DNA from 3 places in the Pseudarthrobacter sp. NPDC092419 genome. Region 1 is predicted to be linked to each of the others. Evidence: riboswitches for the same ligand, from Rfam matches in the RefSeq annotation. Region 1 holds a riboswitch; each other region holds the start of a gene.
What was found. Region 1 has a riboswitch for S-adenosylmethionine ahead of ACIQC0_RS14205 (DUF1737 domain-containing protein). Riboswitches for the same ligand answer to the same signal wherever they lie in the genome.
Positions count from the first base shown of each region.

Region 1 (6,044 bases):
CCGAGCCGGTCACCAGCAGCCCGGTACCGCCGGGCACGCCGGCAGCTTCCACGAGTTCGTCGAGCTTGGCGAAGGCGATGAGGACGCCGATGCCGATCACGGCTCCGGGAACGGCGTAGCCGAAAGTGGTGGCCTGCGCTGCCGAAACAACCACCCGTCCGCCGCCCAGGCGCACGCTGTGTCCGATGGCCAAGGCAAGGGCCGCACACGCCAGGGCCGCAATCGCCGCCACCACCATGCTGTTCAGCAGGTAGCCCTGGAAACGCGGGTCAAGCATCGGTCCTGCGGCGGACGACACGGCCTCGCCAACCGCCCAGGCGGCCAGCCGGGCAAGGGGAAGCAGGAAGCCCGCGGAGAGGACAGCCACGCCCGCGAGCATTGCGGCCCACCCGGCCCAGCCGGACAGTTTCCGTGGCTGGAGCCCTTCTCCCCTGCCGGCTTTCTGGTGGAACCGGGACCGGCCGCGGAACAGGCGCTCAGCGGCGAGCACCGCCACGGCGAAGAGGAGGACCAGGACGGAGAGCTGGGTGGCGGCATGGAAATCGAAGCTTCCCTTCCACACCAGGTACACGCCCACCGAGACCGTCTGGACGTTGAAGTACTGGACGGTGGCGAAGTCCGTGAGGGTTTCCATCATCACCAGCGCCAGGGCAGCGGCAAGGGACGGCCGGGCGAGCGGCGCCAGGACGCGCCAGAGGGTCCGGCCACGGCTGGCGCCCAGGGTGCGGGCAGCATCGTAGGTGGCGGCACCCTGCTCGCTGAACGCCGTGCGGGCCAGGAGGTAGACGTAGGGGTAGAGCGTCAGCGACATCACCAGGATCGCGCCCGGCAGGGACCGCACCTCAGGAAGCCAGGCGCCGGGGCCGAAGACTGACCGCAGCAAGGCCTGTACCGGACCGCCGACGTCGAAGGTGGAAAGGAACACGAAGCCCAGGATGTAGGCGGGCATCGCAAGCGGAAGCACCAGGGCCCAGGAAAGGACGTTGCGGAGCGGAAAGGTGTAGGCGGTGACCAGCCAGGCGAGTCCGCCCCCCACCAGCAGCGTTCCGGCACCGACGCCGACCATCAGCAGCACGGTGGTGAGCACCATTGCGCCGAGGTCGCGCGGCACGGTCCCGCTGCCCAGCGTGCCGATACCGTCCACGAGGACGGCTACAACGGGCGTTGCCACCAGGGCGGCCACCAGCAGGACGAGCGCGGACCAGAGCGGCCGCCCGTTTCCGGCGAGCATCCGCCGCCTGGCCGGCGCGGCAGATGCGGTCAGGACAGCCGGTCGGCTCACTTATATCCCGCTTCGGCGAGCAGCTCGGTGGCCTCGGCATTCAGGTCGCCGTAAGCCTCGGCGTTCAGGGGCATGCGCTTGAAGTCGCCGAAGCCTGCGATCAGCGGCTCGGGCTTGGTGGACGGGTTCACGGGGAACTCGTGGTTCGCGTCCACGAAGGCATTCTGCCCCTTGGTTGCCAGCCATTCAATGAGCTGCTGGGCCTTTTCAGGATTGTCCGAGTTCCCCACCACGCCCGCACCGGAGATGTTCACGTGAGTTCCCGCACCCGCCTGGCTGGCCCAGAACAGGTCAACGCCGAAGTTGGGGTCTGATTCCAGCTTGCGGGCCAGGTAGTAGTGGTTGTTAATGCCAACGTCGCACGCGCCGGCGTCGATCGCCTCGAGCAGCAGGACGTCGTTGCTCATGATGTCCACGTCGTTCGCCACCCAGCCCTTGACGATCTCAAGGGCTTTTTCCTTGCCGTGGAGGTCGATCAGGCCGGCAACCAGTGACTGGGTGTAGGAAGAGGTGGCGTCGCGCATGCACAGGCGACCCTTCCACTTAGCGTCGGCCAGGCCGGCGTAGGTGTCTTTGGTATCGAATTCGGCCGGATCCACCTTCTCCGGGTTGTAGGTGATGGTGCGGGCGCGCATCGCGAGGCCGAACCACTTTCCGTCGGGGTCCCGCAGGTCGGCCGGTACGGCCTGTTCAAGGGCGGGCGACTTAACGCTGGCAAGCACGTCCTGCCGCCCGGCGTTCCACAAGTTGCCCGCGTCAACGGTCATGAAGATATCCGCGGGGGTGTCTTTTCCTTCGGCCTTGACCCGCTCCAGCAGCTCCGCGTCATCGCCGGTGATGAACTCGACGGAAATGCCGGTCTCCTTGGTGAACTCGCCGAACGCGCCCTCAAGGTCGTAATGGCGGGCCGAATAGATCTGCAGGTCCGCCGGCTCCTTGCCGATGCCCAGCACGCCGCAGCCGCTCAAGGCCAAAGCGGACACCGTCAACGCGGCGCAGGCAGCAAGAAGCTTGGGTCGATGCATGAGGAGGCACTCCTGAAAGAAACGGCCGAAGCCGCACGAAACGAACACAAAAGGAAGGTTAGCGTTACCTTACCAGAGGCCATGCAGGCTGCAGTATATGGGATGCGTCACGTCTGCTCCGCCGCCACGCCGCAGACGCGGGATCCCTGTCTTCCTTGCCGGCGCGCACATTTCAGTTACGGAACATGACGACGACGGCGGTGCCGGGGTGCGCCCCGGATGTTACGTTTTGGGGGAGTAATGAGAACCGGCGCCAAGCCCTGACTGGCCGGTCGGCAACCCTCCCTTTCGCGGCGGGGTGCCTCAGGTGAATACTCGGCATATCGACCCATTCGAGCTGCAAGCGTGAGAGAAGGAGTTCTGTCGTGTCTGACGCATCCGCCCCTGAAGAAAAACTGTCCTACCGCCTGATTACGGGCCCCGATGACCGCGCCTTCTGTGAGCGTATTTCGACCGCCCTCTCCGAGGGCTACGTCCTGCACGGCAGCCCGGCGGCCACGTTCAACGGCACGGGAGTCATCGTGGCGCAGGCCCTGATCCTGCCGTCCGCCATCGCCTCCGCAGACGCCGCCGTGGCCACCGCCGTCGAAGACCTGGAATCTCCGGACCTCGAGTTCGACGGCGAGGGACACGCGTGAGCTACGCAGGCGACCTCACGCCGCACGAGGCCTGGGCCAAACTGGAGCAGGGCGCCATCTTGGTGGATGTACGCACCGAAGGCGAATGGGCGCACATCGGCATCCCGGACACGAACGCCACGGACAACGACCCGCTGTTCATCCAGTGGACCTTTCCCGGCGGGATTCCCAACCCTGACTTCATCAATGACCTGCGGAGCCAGGCGCCGGAGGACCCCCACGCCGAGTTGCTCTTCCTGTGCCGCTCCGGCCAGCGTTCCATCTCGGCCGCCATCGCTGCCACGCAGGCCGGTTTCACGTCGTACAACATCCTTGAAGGGTTCGAGGGCGTCCCTGACCGGCACGGTGAGCGGACGGTCAACGGCTGGAAGAACAGCGGCCTGCCCACCAACCTGGGGATCTCCGAGTGACGTTCAACCCGGATGCCGCCACCTGGAGCGCTGACACCCAGGCTGTCCGCGGCGGCCTGGACCGCACCAACTTCCAGGAAACGTCCGAGGCCGTCTTCCTGAACTCCGGCTTCGTCTACGAATCCGCCGCCGCCGCCGAGCGCGCATTCACCGGCGAAGACGAGCGGTTCGTGTACTCCCGCTACGGCAACCCGTCTGTGGCCACCTTCCAGGAACGGCTGCGCCTCCTCGAGGGAACCGAGGCGTGCTTTGCGACGGCGTCCGGCATGTCCGCGGTATTCACCGCCCTGGGTGCCCTGCTGGCTGCCGGTGACCGCGTGGTTGCCGCCCGTTCCCTGTTCGGGTCCTGCTTCGTGATTCTCAACGAAATCCTGCCCCGGTGGGGTGTGGAGACGGTGTTCGTGGACGGCCCGGACCTGGACCAGTGGCGCGAGGCCCTGTCGCAGCCCACTACTGCCGTCTTCTTTGAATCCCCGTCCAACCCGATGCAGGAAATCGTGGACATTGCTGCGGTCAGCGACCTGGCGCATGCCGCCGGGGCCGCGGTCGTCGTCGACAATGTCTTTGCCACGCCCCTGCTGCAGCGCTGCGGCGGCCTGGGCGCCGACGTCATCGTCTACTCGGGCACCAAGCACATCGACGGGCAGGGCCGGGTGCTGGGCGGAGCGATCCTGGGCACCAAGGAGTTCATCGAGGGGCCCGTGAAGCAGCTGATGCGGCACACCGGCCCCGCACTGTCGGCGTTCAACGCCTGGGTGCTGACCAAGGGCCTGGAGACCATGGCACTAAGGGTGAACCACTCTTCCTCCACAGCACTGCGGCTGGCAAAGTGGCTGGAGGAACAGCCTGCAGTCCAGTGGGTCAAGTACCCGCTGCTGAAATCACATCCCCAGTACGAATTGGCGGCCAGGCAGATGCGGGCCGGAGGGACAGTGCTGACGTTCGAACTGGCAGCGGGCGCCGGCCGGACGGGCAAGGACGCGGCGTTCGCCCTGCTGGACGGGCTGCGCATCATTGACATTTCCAACAACCTGGGCGACGCAAAGTCGCTCATCACGCACCCTGCCACCACCACGCACCGCGCGATGGGTCCGGAGGGACGCGCGGCCATCGGGCTGACTGACGGAGTGGTCCGGTTGTCCGTGGGCCTTGAGGACGTGAGCGACCTTATCGGCGATCTTGAACAGGCGCTGAAGCAAATCTAAGGCAGTCACGGCCCTGTGCACGCTCCGCGGCTACCCAGGCGTACTGCGTACGCAGCCACTCCTCGATTGCGGCGCCGGGAAGGGGCCGGCACCAGTGGTAGCCCTGGCCCAGCCGAGCGTTCAGTCCTGCTACCTCGGCCGCCTGGCCGTCAGTTTCAACACCCTCGGCTACCACTACCAGGTCCAGCGCGGCAGCCATGGAAATGATGGCGGCGACGAGGGCGCGTGCGCGTGCAGCGCCTTCCCGTCCCAGCGGCCTGATGAAAGACCGGTCGATTTTGATGACGTTGGCCGGAATGCGGCTGAGGTAGCTGAGGGCGGAATATCCCGTTCCGAAGTCATCCACAGCTATTCCCACCCCCAGTTTCCGCAGCCGCTCCAGGACCTGGACGGAGCCATCCAGGTCACCGACCAGTTCGGACTCGGTAATTTCAAGCACGACGGCGTCCGGCTGGATTCCTACTGCGGCTATTGCCTTCTGGACTTCGTCGAAGATCGAGGGGTCCTGCAATTGTCTGGCGGAGATATTCACCCCGATGGCGAGACCCTCCGCCCCGGGGAGCGACTGACGCCAGATTCGGGCCTGCTGCAGAGCCTCCTGCAGCACCCAGGCGCCGATTCGGAGAATCAGCCCGGACTTCTCCGCGATGGGGATAAACTCCCCGGCAGTCACCATCCCAACGCCTGGCCGGTTCCAGCGGACCAGGGCTTCAAGGCCGATCGGCCTGAAGTCCTCCAGGTCAAGGACCGGCTGGTAGTACAGTTCCAGTTCGTTCCGTTCTATGGCACGGGAAAGCTGGGACTCAATGTTGATGACCTCAAGGGCCTGGTGCTGCATCTTCTCGTCAAACAGGAACGCCGCCCCTTTCCCGTCAGCCTTGGAGTGGTACATGGCAGCGTCGGAGCGGTGGAGGAGGGAGTCTGCTGTGTCGCCCGGCTCCGAGAGGACGATTCCGATGCTCACTGAGACAAACAACTCGTTACCTTGGATGGTAAAGGGCTCCTGGACAGCCGAGGCTATCCTGTCCGCTATTTTCCGGGCGTTCTCCTCATCCGTGTCGCTGCAGACGACCACAAACTCGTCCCCGGCGAAGCGCGAGGCAACATCCTGGGTCCGGATGACTGCGGTGAGCCGGGCGCCGAACTGGGCGAGCAGGCTGTCCCCTGCTGCATGCCCCATTCCGTCATTGATGAGCTTGAACCGGTCCAGATCCAGGAAGAAGACCGCCACGGCACTGCCCGAGCTGTGTGCTTTGGCCAAGGCGTCATCAAGCTGCGCAAGCAGCCGGCTCCGGTTCGCCAGGCCGGTCAACGGATCAATGAAGGCCAACCGTTCGAGCTCCGCCTCGCTGCGTTTCTGTGCACTGATATCCATCATCGACCCGACAAAGCGGATGGCCTGGCCGGACTGGTTCCGGACCACATGCCCTCTGGCAAAGACATCCATGTAACTGCCGTCCTGGCGGCGGAACCGGTACTCCCTG
Region 1 covers NZ_JBIVQF010000009.1:107,259-113,302, forward strand. Annotated here, with positions in the region: gene ACIQC0_RS14195 (ABC transporter permease) at 1-1,282, opposite strand, end outside; gene ACIQC0_RS14200 (extracellular solute-binding protein) at 1,279-2,307, opposite strand; SAM riboswitch class IV at 2,544-2,659, shown strand; gene ACIQC0_RS14205 (DUF1737 domain-containing protein) at 2,673-2,945, shown strand; gene ACIQC0_RS14210 (rhodanese-like domain-containing protein) at 2,942-3,355, shown strand; gene ACIQC0_RS14215 (O-succinylhomoserine sulfhydrylase) at 3,352-4,560, shown strand; gene ACIQC0_RS14220 (EAL domain-containing protein) at 4,523-6,044, opposite strand, start outside.

Region 2 (6,044 bases), on a different contig from region 1:
GCGCGGGTAGCGGCGGAAGACCTCAGCCACGCCGTAGCCCTTGTTCTCAACGGCGACTTCCTTGCGGGCCTCGATGAAGATCGGGGCGTCCTGGACCTTGGTCCGGATGTAGTAGCCGATGATGACGATCACGGCGGAGAGCCAGAACGCAACACGCCAGCCCCAGCCGAGGAATGCTTCCTGGGACAGCGTGGAGGACAGGGTGAAGAGGACGCCGGTAGCCAGCAGGTTGCCCATCGGCACCGCAGACTGCGGCCAGCTCGACCAGAACCCGCGCGACTTGTTGGGGCTGTGCTCGGCCACCAGCAGGACGGCACCGCCCCACTCGCCGCCGACCGCAAAGCCCTGGACGAACCGCAGGAACACCAGGAGGGCGGGCGCCCAGTAGCCGATCTGGGCGAACGTGGGAAGGCAGCCCATGAGGAAGGTGGCAACGCCAACCATGATGATGCTGAGCTGCAGCAGCTGCTTGCGGCCGAACTTGTCGCCAAAGTGGCCAAAGACAATGCCGCCGATGGGGCGGGCAACGAACCCGACGGCGTACGTCACGAAGGCGGCGATGATGCCGTCCAGCTCCGTACCCGAGTTGGGGAAGAACGTCTTGCCGAATACGAGCGTGGCGGCTGAGGCATAGAGGAAGAACTCGTACCATTCAACGACCGTGCCGGCCATGGAAGCCGTGACGACCTTCTTCAGGCCCGTGGACTTGACGTCGGGCTCCCCGACCCGCCCTGCGGCGGACTTTTCCGTACTCATTAATGAACTCCTTCGGCGTCTACGTCGACACCAGATGCGACCAGGATGTGGCGATGCGATGTGAGGTACACAACATACCGCCGATTCACACGAGTATGGTCTGCTTATGGCTGCAAGCTCAACGGCAAATAGTGCAGAAGGCCTCTGCATAAATGCACAGGGAGCGCGCGGAAGCCCGGAGTTAATCTTCGAGATGGTCGCGCAGCTGGGCGCCCAGCTGGCCGATTTCGGTCAGGAATCCGTCGTGGCCGATGGGCGCAGAGATGATGTGGACATCCACCTCGCCCGGCAGTGCGGCGGCGAGCTCGTGCGACTGCTCCGGGAAGTACAGCCGGTCGGTATCCACCGCGGCCACGAAGAATTTCGCGGTGGCCCGGCTCAGGCTTTCGGCCAGGGACCCCCTGCCGCGGGTGACGTCGTGGCTCATCAGCGCCTCAGTGAGGGCGATATAGCTGTTGGCGTCGAAGCGCCGGACCAGCTTGCTGCCCTGGTGGTCCAGGTAGCTTTCCACTTGGTAACGGCCGCGGCCGGAAAGCGTTTCGGCCTGCAGCGGTGCTTCGCCGGACTGCGGACTGCGGCCGAAGCGGCCGTCAAACTCCCGGGCTGAGCGGTAGGTAATGTGGGCGATCCGGCGGGCCAGGGCCAGGCCGTCCTCGGGGGACGCACCGCCGTAGTAGTCGCCGTCGTTATAGTTCGCGTCCTGACGGATGGCGAGCGTCTGGGCCTGGGCAAAGGCGATCTGCTCGGCCGTACTAGCGGCCCCGACGGCGATGACCGCGCAACGCTGCACACGCTCAGGGTAAGTGACGGCCCATTCCAAAGCCCGCGCACCGCCCATGGACCCGCCCAGCACGGCGAACCAGGACCGGATGCCCAGTTGGTCGGCCAGCCGCGCTTCCGCCACGGTGCTATCGCGCAGGGTCACCAGCGGGAAGCGGGAGCCCCATGGCTTGCCGTCGGGAGCGGGCGACGACGGCCCGGTGGACCCGTAGCATCCGCCCAGGATGTTGATCGCCACCACGAAGAATTTGTCGGTGTCGACGGGCGCGCCCGGGCCGGCCAACTCTTCCCACCAGCCGTCCTCGTCCGTGTCGCCTCGGGTCACGTGGGTGCTGCCGGTCAGTGCATGTTCAATGAGGACGGCATTGGAGCCGTCGGCATTGAGCGTGCCCCATGTTTCATAGGCAAGGATGACGTCCGGCAGGAAGCCGCCGGCTTCCAGTTCCAGCCCGCCAATGCCTGCATACCGGACCACGCCGTGCCGGGGCCCCGCGGTGCGGGGAACGGTGACTGTCATGTGCAAAACCTCTTCTACGCGCTTGCCCGCCGCCGGAGGGCCGGCGGGCCAGGTCCTCACCCGGGGCACCCCGCCGCGGTAGGAGGGTTGCCGGCCAGCAAGCCGGGGCTGTTGCTGGCACTCATGACCTCCCTCGAGTGTATGAAAGATCCCCCCAGCGGCGCCACGCGTGTGACCCGTTATGACATCCGCCGATACACCGGCATCCGACCCGCGGCGCTTTGCGCCAAGGGTTCCGCCCCCATTTCCAAGTAAGGCAAACCTAAGCTGAGAGCCTGATCACAAAGTGCCAAGATGTTGCCATGCGCATGGATCACGTCTCTTACGCCTGTGAACACGATGGCCTGGCGGCCACCACTGAACGGATTTCCTCCGCCCTGGGCGTCGAGGCAGTCAAGGGCGGGGTACATCCCCGTTTTGGAACGCGCAACATGATCATCCCGCTGGCGGGACACAAATACTTGGAGGTCGTGGAGGTCCTGGACCACCCGGCTTCGGACAAGGCACCGTTCGGCCAGGCTGTGCGTGCCCGTTCGGCGGCTGGCGGCGGCTGGATGGGCTGGTGCGTCGAGGTGGACGACCTGGCACCGTTCGAGGAGCGTCTGGGCCGCTCGGCGGTCAACGGCAACCGCAAGTTCCCGGATGGCCGCGAGCTGGTCTGGAAGCAGATCGGCATCCTTGGCCTGATCGCTGACCCGCAGGTGCCCTACATGCTCAAGTGGGAGGGCGACCCGTCGCTGCACCCCTCGAATGCCTACAACAGCAGCCTCAAGATGCGGTCGCTGACCATCGCCGGCTCCCCCGAGCGCGTCACCGAATGGCTCGGCGAGCCGGTAGAGCGCCCGCTGGAAGACGTTGCCGTGGACTGGGTGGCGCCGCACGGCACCCCGGGCATCCTGTCAGTGACGTTCGAGACTGCCACCGGCGCCGTCACGATCTGACCGCACCACAGCTTCGGCCGCCATCAGCGGGTGACAATGGCGTCACCCACCGATGGCGGCCGAATCCTTTTAACCAGGCCCCTCCGGTCAGCCCAGGCCCACCGCACGGCCGAAGAGGCTGAAGCCGACGAACGCGACCGTATCGAGCAGGGCGTGGGCGATCACCAAAGGCATGACCCTCCGTGTCCGGGTGTACAGCCAGGCGAAGACGATGCCCATCACCACGTTTCCGATGAAGGGTCCGAACCCCTGGTACAGATGGTAGGTGCCGCGCAGCAGGGCGCTGGCGCCAATGGCGGCCGGGACGCTCCAGCCGAACTTGCCGAACCGGTCCAGCAGGTAGCCCACCACGATCACCTCCTCCACCAGCCCGTGGCGCACCGCCGAAAGAACGAGGACCGGGACCGTCCACCAGTAAGCGTCCAGTGCGCTGGGGATGATGGCCGTGGTGATGCCGAGTGCCCGGCCCGCTGCGTAGAGCCCCAGCGACGGCACCCCGATCAGCGCAGCCAGCCCCAGGCCGTGCAGGATGTCACGGCCTGGGCGGGACAGGTCCAGGCCCAGCTTCCGGAACGCAGATCCGCTGGAAGGAAGCCCTTCGGAGGCGGTCCGCCGCTGGTCCGTGAGGAAGTAGATCACCAGCAGCACCGGGACCAGGGCAAAGACGATGTCCAGCAGCTGGTAGGTCAGGTCGAAGTACTCGCGGCTGCTCTGCTGGCGGTTGAGCGTGGACGTGCCCTGCGCCAGCGGCGCCCGGGACATCTTGTCCAGGAGCTGGACCACGGAGTACACGGCGGACTGACCCAGGGACAGGCCCAGGACAATGAGGACTTCGAAGGTGAGTCGTCGGTGTGATGAGACCAGCATGTCAGGCAGGCGCCACGATCACTTCGGTGCCCCGGGCTTCAAAGGCGGCCTTGTCCCGTGCGGAAATCCCCGAGTCGGTGATCAGCCGGGTGAAGTTATAGCCGTGCATGGTGGCGAAGGCGCGGACGCCCACCTTTGACGAATCGGCCAGGACGTAGGACACCCGGGCCCGGCTGGCCAGGAGGGCATTCACGGAAGCTTCCCCTTCGCCGGTGTTGGTGGGCCCCACCTCGGGATCGATTCCGTTGACGCCGATAAACGCGATATCCAGCACTACCTTCTGCATGATGATGTCCGTGTAGGGGCCCACCAGTTCATAGGACCGGGGGTTGAGGATTCCACCCGTCACCATGACCTTGATGTTGGGCCGGACGGCCAGCTGCCCGGCGATGTTGATGGCATTGGTGACCACAGTAAGGGTGGGCTGGTTTGAGGGTGCATTGAGGTCCTCGCGGGTGGCCAGGATCTGGGCCAGCGCCGTGCTGGTGGTGCCGCCGCACAGGCCGATGACGGCGCCGGGGCTGATGAGCGCGGACGCGGCCTGGGCAATCTGCTGTTTGGCCTCCGCGTGGTCGTCCCGGTTGTACCGGCCGGGCAGGTCGTAGGCCAGGGCACCGGTGGTGGCCCCGCCCCGGGTGCGCGTCAGCAGCCGTCGCTTGGCCAGGCTGTCCAGGTCCCGCCGGGCAGTAGCGGGCGAGACGTTCAAGGTGGTAACGATTTCCTCGACTTCCACCTGGCCGGTCCGGGCCAGCAGGTCCAGGATCGCCGTGAGTCGGTCGGTACGGGTCATGCTGGAAGCCTCCGGGGGTTGCAGTCTGGGGCGGTGCCGGCTGCTACCCCACCCGCACGCCGGCCCGCCACACAGCGTACGTCAGCGGCATGCCCGGACGGTAGGCGAGATGCGTGGCGGAGGGGGCGTTCAGCAGGTGGAGGTCCGCGCGGTGTCCGACGGCGATGGATCCCACCGCGCGTTCGCCGTCGGCATCCTTGCCGGTGTCCCGGTGGAGGGCCAGGGCGCCTCCGTAGGTTGCGGCGCGGACGGCTTCATGCACGCTGAGCCGCATTTGCAGCACCGCGGTGGTGACGCAGAAGGACATGGAGCTGGTGTAGGAGGTGCCGGGATTGCAATTGGAAGCCAGCGCCACCTGGACGCCGGCGTCCAGCAGGGCGCGGGCGGGAGCCAATGGCTGGCGGGTGGAGAGGTCGCAGGCCGGAAGGCACGTGGCCACGGTGCCGCGCCGGCCCGATCCTGTGGCGGGATCCCAGCCGGTCCAGGTGCCGGCGAGCGCTGCAACGTCCTGTTCGGAGAGGTAGTTCACATGGTCCACGCTGGCCGCGTCGAGCTCGACAGCCAGCTGGACGCCCGGGCCTTCGCCCAGTTGGTTGCCGTGGACACGCAGGCCCAGGCCGGCGTCGCGGCAGGCCAGCAGCACCCGGCGCGACTGTTCGGCGGTAAACGCGCCTTCCTCGCAAAATACGTCGGCCCATTTCACGTAGGGGCGCACGGCGTCCAGCATGGGGCCGCAGACCAGGTCCGTGTACGCATCCGGGTCCTGGCCCGCGGGGACCAGGTGCGCGCCGAGGAAGGTCACTTCGTCGGCGACGGTGGATGCGATGCGGGCGCTCCGGGCCTCGTGCTCAATGTCGAGGCCATAACCGGTCTTGGTTTCCAGGTACGTGGTGCCCTGCGATGCCGCTTCCGCCACCCGCCCCATGGCCAGCCGGGTCAGGTCGAAGTCTGAGGCTTGCCGCGTGGCGCCCATGGTGACGCCGATGCCGCCGGCAGAGTAGGACTCCCCCGCCATGCGTGCCTCGAACTCCGCGGTGCGGTCCCCGGCGAAGACCAGGTGGCTGTGCGAATCCACCCAGCCGGGCAGCAGGGCACGGCCTCCGGCGTCCACGGCCTCGTCGGCGGCCGGGGCGCCTGCCGCGGAACCGATCCAGGAGATCCGTTCGCCTTCCACCACCACGGCCGCGCCTTTCAGGACCCGGTGTTCCAGGTCCTGGGTCATCAGCTCGGCCACATTGGTGATCAGCGTACTCATGCACTCCATTCTTCAGCGCCGAATGGACCATCGGGTGGCGGCCACAGCCTGTCCTGTCCGGGATTCCGGACTGCCTGCGGCTCCCTGCCCGGCCAAGATTTGCCCGGCCGCGAGTTCGGCCAGGGCCGAGGAGGTCTG
Region 2 covers NZ_JBIVQF010000001.1:158,454-164,497, forward strand. Annotated here, with positions in the region: gene ACIQC0_RS00780 (MFS transporter) at 1-756, opposite strand, end outside; gene ACIQC0_RS00785 (homoserine O-acetyltransferase) at 938-2,053, opposite strand; SAM riboswitch class IV at 2,067-2,182, opposite strand; gene ACIQC0_RS00790 (VOC family protein) at 2,356-2,994, shown strand; gene ACIQC0_RS00795 (CPBP family intramembrane glutamic endopeptidase) at 3,082-3,861, opposite strand; gene ACIQC0_RS00800 (DeoR/GlpR family DNA-binding transcription regulator) at 3,863-4,651, opposite strand; gene hutI (imidazolonepropionase) at 4,695-5,906, opposite strand; gene ACIQC0_RS00810 (NAD(P)/FAD-dependent oxidoreductase) at 5,919-6,044, opposite strand, start outside.
Region 2: it holds a riboswitch for S-adenosylmethionine, as region 1 does, so the genes downstream of both, ACIQC0_RS00785 (homoserine O-acetyltransferase) here and ACIQC0_RS14205 (DUF1737 domain-containing protein) in region 1, are expected to answer to the same signal.

Region 3 (6,044 bases), on a different contig from region 1:
TCCAACGCGGGGCCGTTCCTGGCCGCGGCCCTGGCCACGGGCGGAACCGTGCGGATCCCGGACTGGCCCGAACAGACGCAACAGGTGGGCGACCTGTGGCGCAGCATCCTCGCTGAGCTGGGGGCGGACGTCACCCTCCGCGACGGCACGCTGACGGTCACCGGCGGTCCGGAGATCAAGGGCGGCGATTTTGCCGACACCAGCGAACTGGCCCCCACCGTGGCGGCGTTGTGCGCCCTTGCCTCCGGGCCATCCCGGCTGAGCGGTATCGCGCACCTGCGCGGCCACGAAACGGACCGGCTCGCCGCGCTCGTTACTGAAATCAACCGGCTGGGCGGCGACGCCGAGGAGACCAGCGACGGGCTGATGATCCGCCCCGCTCCGCTGCGCGCCGGCGTCGTGCACACTTATGCGGACCACCGGATGGCCACCGCGGGCGCCATCCTGGGCCTTGCCGTCCACGGAGTTGAGGTGGAGGATATCGCCACCACTGGCAAGACGATGCCGGACTTCCCCAGGCTCTGGTCCGAGATGCTCGCGCAAGGGGCGGAGGGTTCGGGCAGTGGCTCGGAGCACTGACTCCTGGGATGAGTCGGATGTCCGCATCCGGCCCAGCAAGAAAGGCTCCCGGCCGCGCACCAAGGACCGGCCCAGCCACGACGACGCTGTCACGGGGCGCATCATCACGGTGGACCGGGGTCGCTATACGGCCGTTGTGGACGAGGATTCCCCGTCCGAGCGCGTGGTCGTCGCGGCCCGGGCGCGTGAACTGCGGCGCTCCCCGGTGGTTGCCGGCGACTTCGTTTCGCTGGTGGGTGACGTTTCCGGCGAGCCCGATACGCTGGCGCGCCTGGTGAAGATCCAGGACCGCCGCACCCTGCTGCGCCGCAGCGCCGACGACACCGACCCTATTGAGCGCGCAGTGGTGGCCAACGCGGACCAGCTGGTCATCGTTGTCGCCGCGGCCAACCCGGAGCCGCGCACCGGGTTCATCGACCGCGCCCTGGTGGCAGCGTACGACGCCGGCATCGAGCCGATCCTGCTGGTTACCAAAGCGGACGTCAGGGATCCTGCGGAGCTCCTTTCGAACTACACGCACCTTGAGTTCCCCGTCATCATCAGCCGGACGGCCGACGACCGCGCCTCGGGAATCGACGCCCGCTCCGACGACGGCCTATCCGCCCGGCTGGACAGCGGCGCCGTCGCCCGGCTGCGGGCCCATCTGGACGGCAAGGTCACCGTGATGCTGGGCCATTCCGGCGTGGGCAAGTCCACCATGGTCAACGCCCTGACCGGGGCGGAACGCGCGACGGGCGGCGTCAATGCGGTCACGGGCCGCGGCCGCCACACCTCCTCGTCCGCGCTGGCCCTCCGGCTTGCAGAGGCTCCCCCTGGCAGCTGGATCATTGACACCCCCGGCATCCGCTCGTTCGGGCTCGCCCACGTGGACCCCGACCGGATCCTGCGTTCCTTTCCGGATCTCTCCCCCGGGATCGAGGACTGCGAGCGGGGCTGCAAGCACACCGCCGCCGCCGTGGACTGCGGGCTCGATGCGTGGGTCAACGACGGGCACGCAGGACCCACCGGGCCCGCCCGGCTGGCATCCCTGCGCCGTCTGCTCGGTGCGGATCCGCGCAACGAGGCGCAGGAAGCCAAGGAACTCGGAAGCGTCACCTGACACCCGATCTCCCAGCAGATCCGCGCGCAGACGGTAGTTTGGAACTATGATCCAACCCGCTTCGAGCTATAACGATGACCTGCGCCTGGCCCATGTCCTGGCCGACTCCGTGGATGACCAGACCATGAGCCGCTTCAAGGCCCTCGATCTCCATGTGGAGACCAAGCCGGACCTAACGCCGGTCACCGACGCGGACAAGGCCGCCGAGGAGGCCATCCGCGGCCAGCTCTCCCGTTCCCGGCCACGCGACGCCGTGCTCGGCGAGGAATTCGGCAGCACCGGCCATGGTTCGCGCCGGTGGATCATCGACCCCATCGACGGGACGAAGAACTTTGTCCGCGGCGTGCCGGTCTGGGCCACCCTCATCGCCCTCGTGGACGAGGGTGAACCGGTGGTTGGTGTGGTGAGCGCTCCCGCCCTGGGCAAGCGCTGGTGGGGTGCCAAGGGCATGGGTTCCTACACCGGCCGGTCCCTGGCGGCAGCAAGCCGGCTCCGGGTCTCCAACGTCTCCAATCTGGCGGACGCGTCGCTGTCCTACTCGAGCCTGGGCGGCTGGAAGGAGCGGGGCAACCTCGACGAGTTCCTGGGCCTGACCGAGGACGTCTGGCGCACCCGGGCCTTCGGGGACTTCTGGTCGTACTGCATGGTGGCGGAGGGTTCCGTGGACATTGCCTGCGAGCCGGAACTGAACCTTTATGACATGGCCGCGCTGGTGCCCATCGTGGTGGAAGCCGGTGGCCGCTTCACCTCACTGGAAGGCCAGGACGGGCCCTTCGGCGGGAATGCCCTGGCCACCAACTCCATCCTGCACACCGAAGTACTGCACCGGCTCAACCCCTACCTGGACGACCTCCTGTAGGCCGCCGGACTCTCCGGACCGAAGATTACGACGACGGGCGCCGCGAACGGAGTCGTCCGTCGTCGTAATCTTCGCCGAAACACGCCTTTGGCAGCTGGGCGTAACAAAGGCCTTAACATTTCGCTCCGCTTCAGCCTTGCCCGCTGGAATGTCCTACGCTCTTAATCAGGTCACGAGTGCCAGCGCTAAACCCCGGTTTGCTGGCCGGCAACCCTCCATTCGCGGTGGGGTGCCCCGGGTGACGACCAGGCCGGTCCGGAGCGGATGCGGCAAGCGCGGATTCCCTGTTTGTGGAGTCCTTTCCCAGTGAGGTCTCTGTGACAACTGCCACTGTCGCCCCCGCCGTTGCGGCCCCGCCTGCCGATTCCATTGCCGCCGCCGCAGCCCGTCCGCTGGCTGCCGTCACCGGCGCGGAAATCCAGGCGCCCCTGATCACCGGCGGTCACGTCCGCTATGCCAACCTGGACTATGGCGCCTCCGCCCCCGCGCTTTCGGTGGTGTCGGCCTACCTGAACGAAATCCTGCCGTATTACGCCAGCGTGCACCGCGGCGCCGGCTACGCGTCCCAGATCAGTACGTCCGTGTACGAAAACGCCCGGGACATCGTCCGCGACTTCGTGGGCGGACGGCCGGACGATTCCGTCATTTTCACCCGCAACACCACGGATTCGCTCAACCTGCTGGCCGGCTGCCTGCCCGTAGCCGACGGCCGCCCGGCCGGCGATGTCCTGTACCTGGATATCGAGCACCACGCCAACCTGCTGCCGTGGCAGGGCGTCCCGCACCGAAGCATCGTGGCAGCGGACACCATCGCCGACACCCTGGACGCAGTCCGCGCCGAGCTGGAGCAAGGTGGCGTTATCCTGCTGGCAGTCACCGGAGCGTCCAATGTCACCGGGGAAATCCTGCCGGTGCGCGCCCTTGCGGCACTCGCCCACCAGTATGGCGCCAGGATCGTGGTTGATGCCGCCCAGCTCGCACCGCACCGTCGGATTGACATCACAGCAGACGACGTCGACTACCTCGCCTTCTCGGGGCACAAGCTCTACGCGCCCTTCGGCGCTGGGGTGCTGGTAGGCCGTCCCGATTGGCTGGACGCGGGCGTCCCGCACCTTGCCGGCGGCGGCGCCGTCAAGGAAGCACGGCTCGACGGCGTCCGCTGGGCCACCGGACCGGCCCGCCATGAGGGTGGCTCGCCTAACGTCCTCGGAGCCGCCACCCTCGCGCGCGCCACCCAGGTCATCGCCGGGCTGGACCAGGAGCGCTGGCACGCCCATGAGTCAGCCGTCCGGTCTTTCCTGGTGGAGGGCCTCCAGCAGATCAGCGGCGTGACGGTGCACCAGATCTTCAAGGACACCAACCCGGAAACGGACACCATCGGCGTGGTGAACTTCTCGGTGGAGGGCTACGACGCCGGACTCGTGGCGGCCTACCTGTCCGCCGAGCACGGCGTGGGCCTGCGCGACGGCCGGTTCTGCGCCCACCCGCTGCTCAAGCGGCTGGGACTGCCGTCGGGGTCGCTGCGGGCCAGCTTCGGCGTGGGTTCCCGGCTGGAGGACGCGCAGCGCCTGCTGGCGGGAATCGAAGCACTCAAGACCACCGGGCTGGGCTGGGACTACGTGGTGGACGCCGGCCGCTGGGTGCCGGCGAACGACACCCGGACCTACCCGCACTGGGCGCCGAACACCCCCGGCACCGCCGGCGCGGCTCCCTGCACCGACAGCTGAGGGCACCGGCACCCAAGGCGCTGAGCCACCGGTCCATACTGTAAATTCGAAAGAACCCGCAAGGCATGGACTGAAGGAGGCCGCACGTGGTTCGGGGTGGCCCCAAGATGGATCACGGGCGGCGCCGGGAGCTGGGCAGCAGCTTCCGCTCCGGCGGCAGCCACTACCAGCGCGTGCGGCCCGGGTATCCGCAGGACTCCGCCGATTGGCTGGTCCCTCCCGGAGCAAGGGATGCGCTGGACGTAGGCGCAGGGACCGGAAAGTTCACCGCGCTGCTCCTGGACCGTGGCCTCAAGGTGACGGCCATCGATCCGTCCGCGGACATGCTGGCCCAACTGCAGCTCCACTGCCCTGCTGCCACGGCTGTGGCGGGGACTGCGGAGGCGACCGGCCTTCCTGAAGCGGCGTTCGACGTCGTCACTGTGGCCCAGGCATGGCACTGGTGCGATCCGCTCGCGGCAAGCACCGAACTGGCGCGCGTGCTGCGGCCCGGCGGCACCCTGGGACTCGTGTGGAACCAGTTGGACACGTCGGTGCCGTGGGTGCACCGCCTGTCCCGGATCATGCACGCCGGCGATGTCTACAAACCTGATTTCCGGCCGGTGGTTGGACCGGAATTCACAGGGCTCGAGGGGCATCTCACGCACTGGCAGGACACCGTAACCACCGAGGACCTGATGGAGCTGGCCAAATCACGCAGCTATTACCTTCGGGCAGGCGAGGCAACCCGCGCCAAGGTGCTGGCCAACCTGGACTGGTACCTGCATGACCATCTGGGCCACGCAACCGGGCTTGACCTGAAGCTGCCGTACCTGACGCTCTCATGGCGCGCAGCGAAGGCTTGAACCCACCATGCTGTGCCGCCCCGGACCCGGTAGGCTTGAGCTGTGAAGACCAGCGCGCCCTCCTCCTCCATCGAGGACTACGTTAAGGTCATCTACTCCTTCACGGAGTGGCAGGACAAGGCCATCACTTCCTCGCAGCTTGCGCAGCGTCTGGGTGTCGCAAATTCCTCGGTATCCGAGATGGTCCGCAAGCTCAAGGACCAGGGCCTGGTGGACCATAAGCCCTACAGCGCCATCACCCTGACTGATGCCGGGCTACGGCTCGCGCTGGCCATGGTGCGGCGGCACCGGCTGATCGAGACCTACCTCGTGCAGCAACTCGGCTACAGCTGGGACGAAGTCCACGACGAAGCTGAACTGCTGGAGCACGCAGTCTCCGACACATTCATCGAACGGGTCTCAGCGAAGCTGGGCCATCCCCTGCGGGACCCGCACGGTGACCCGATCCCCTCAGCCGACGGTCAGGTCTTGGTGCCGCGGGCCCACCTCATGGGCGAACTCGATGAGGGGCACACCGGCAGGATCACCAGGATCAGCGACGACAACCCGGACCTCCTTCGGTATCTGTCCGCGGAACATATCGACCTCGACGACGAAGTTGAAGTGGTGGGCCGTCGCCCGTTCGGCGGCGCCCTGGTGGTGCGCATCCGCAATGCAGGCCGGAGCAGGGACTACGACTTCGCCGAGGAGATCACCTCAGCACTCTGGGTCCACACGGACCACCCGCACCCCGGCTGCCTCCTGGGTGACGGCTGACGTGTGGCGCGCCTGGCTGGCCGTGGCTGCCGGCGGCTTCATCGGCACGGAACTCCGGTACGGCCTGGGACTGGCTTTTCCTGAAGGGCCGGGCGCCATTCCGTGGACGACACTCCTTATTAACGTTGCAGGAAGCTTTGTCCTCGCCTCGCTGACCACCATCTGGATTGCCCGGCCGC
Region 3 covers NZ_JBIVQF010000011.1:1,335-7,378, reverse strand. Annotated here, with positions in the region: gene aroA (3-phosphoshikimate 1-carboxyvinyltransferase) at 1-579, shown strand, start outside; gene rsgA (ribosome small subunit-dependent GTPase A) at 563-1,678, shown strand; gene hisN (histidinol-phosphatase) at 1,725-2,537, shown strand; SAM riboswitch class IV at 2,706-2,819, shown strand; gene ACIQC0_RS15155 (aminotransferase class V-fold PLP-dependent enzyme) at 2,855-4,264, shown strand; gene ACIQC0_RS15150 (class I SAM-dependent methyltransferase) at 4,351-5,109, shown strand; gene ACIQC0_RS15145 (metal-dependent transcriptional regulator) at 5,152-5,865, shown strand; gene ACIQC0_RS15140 (fluoride efflux transporter FluC) at 5,855-6,044, shown strand, end outside.
Region 3: it holds a riboswitch for S-adenosylmethionine, as region 1 does, so the genes downstream of both, ACIQC0_RS15155 (aminotransferase class V-fold PLP-dependent enzyme) here and ACIQC0_RS14205 (DUF1737 domain-containing protein) in region 1, are expected to answer to the same signal.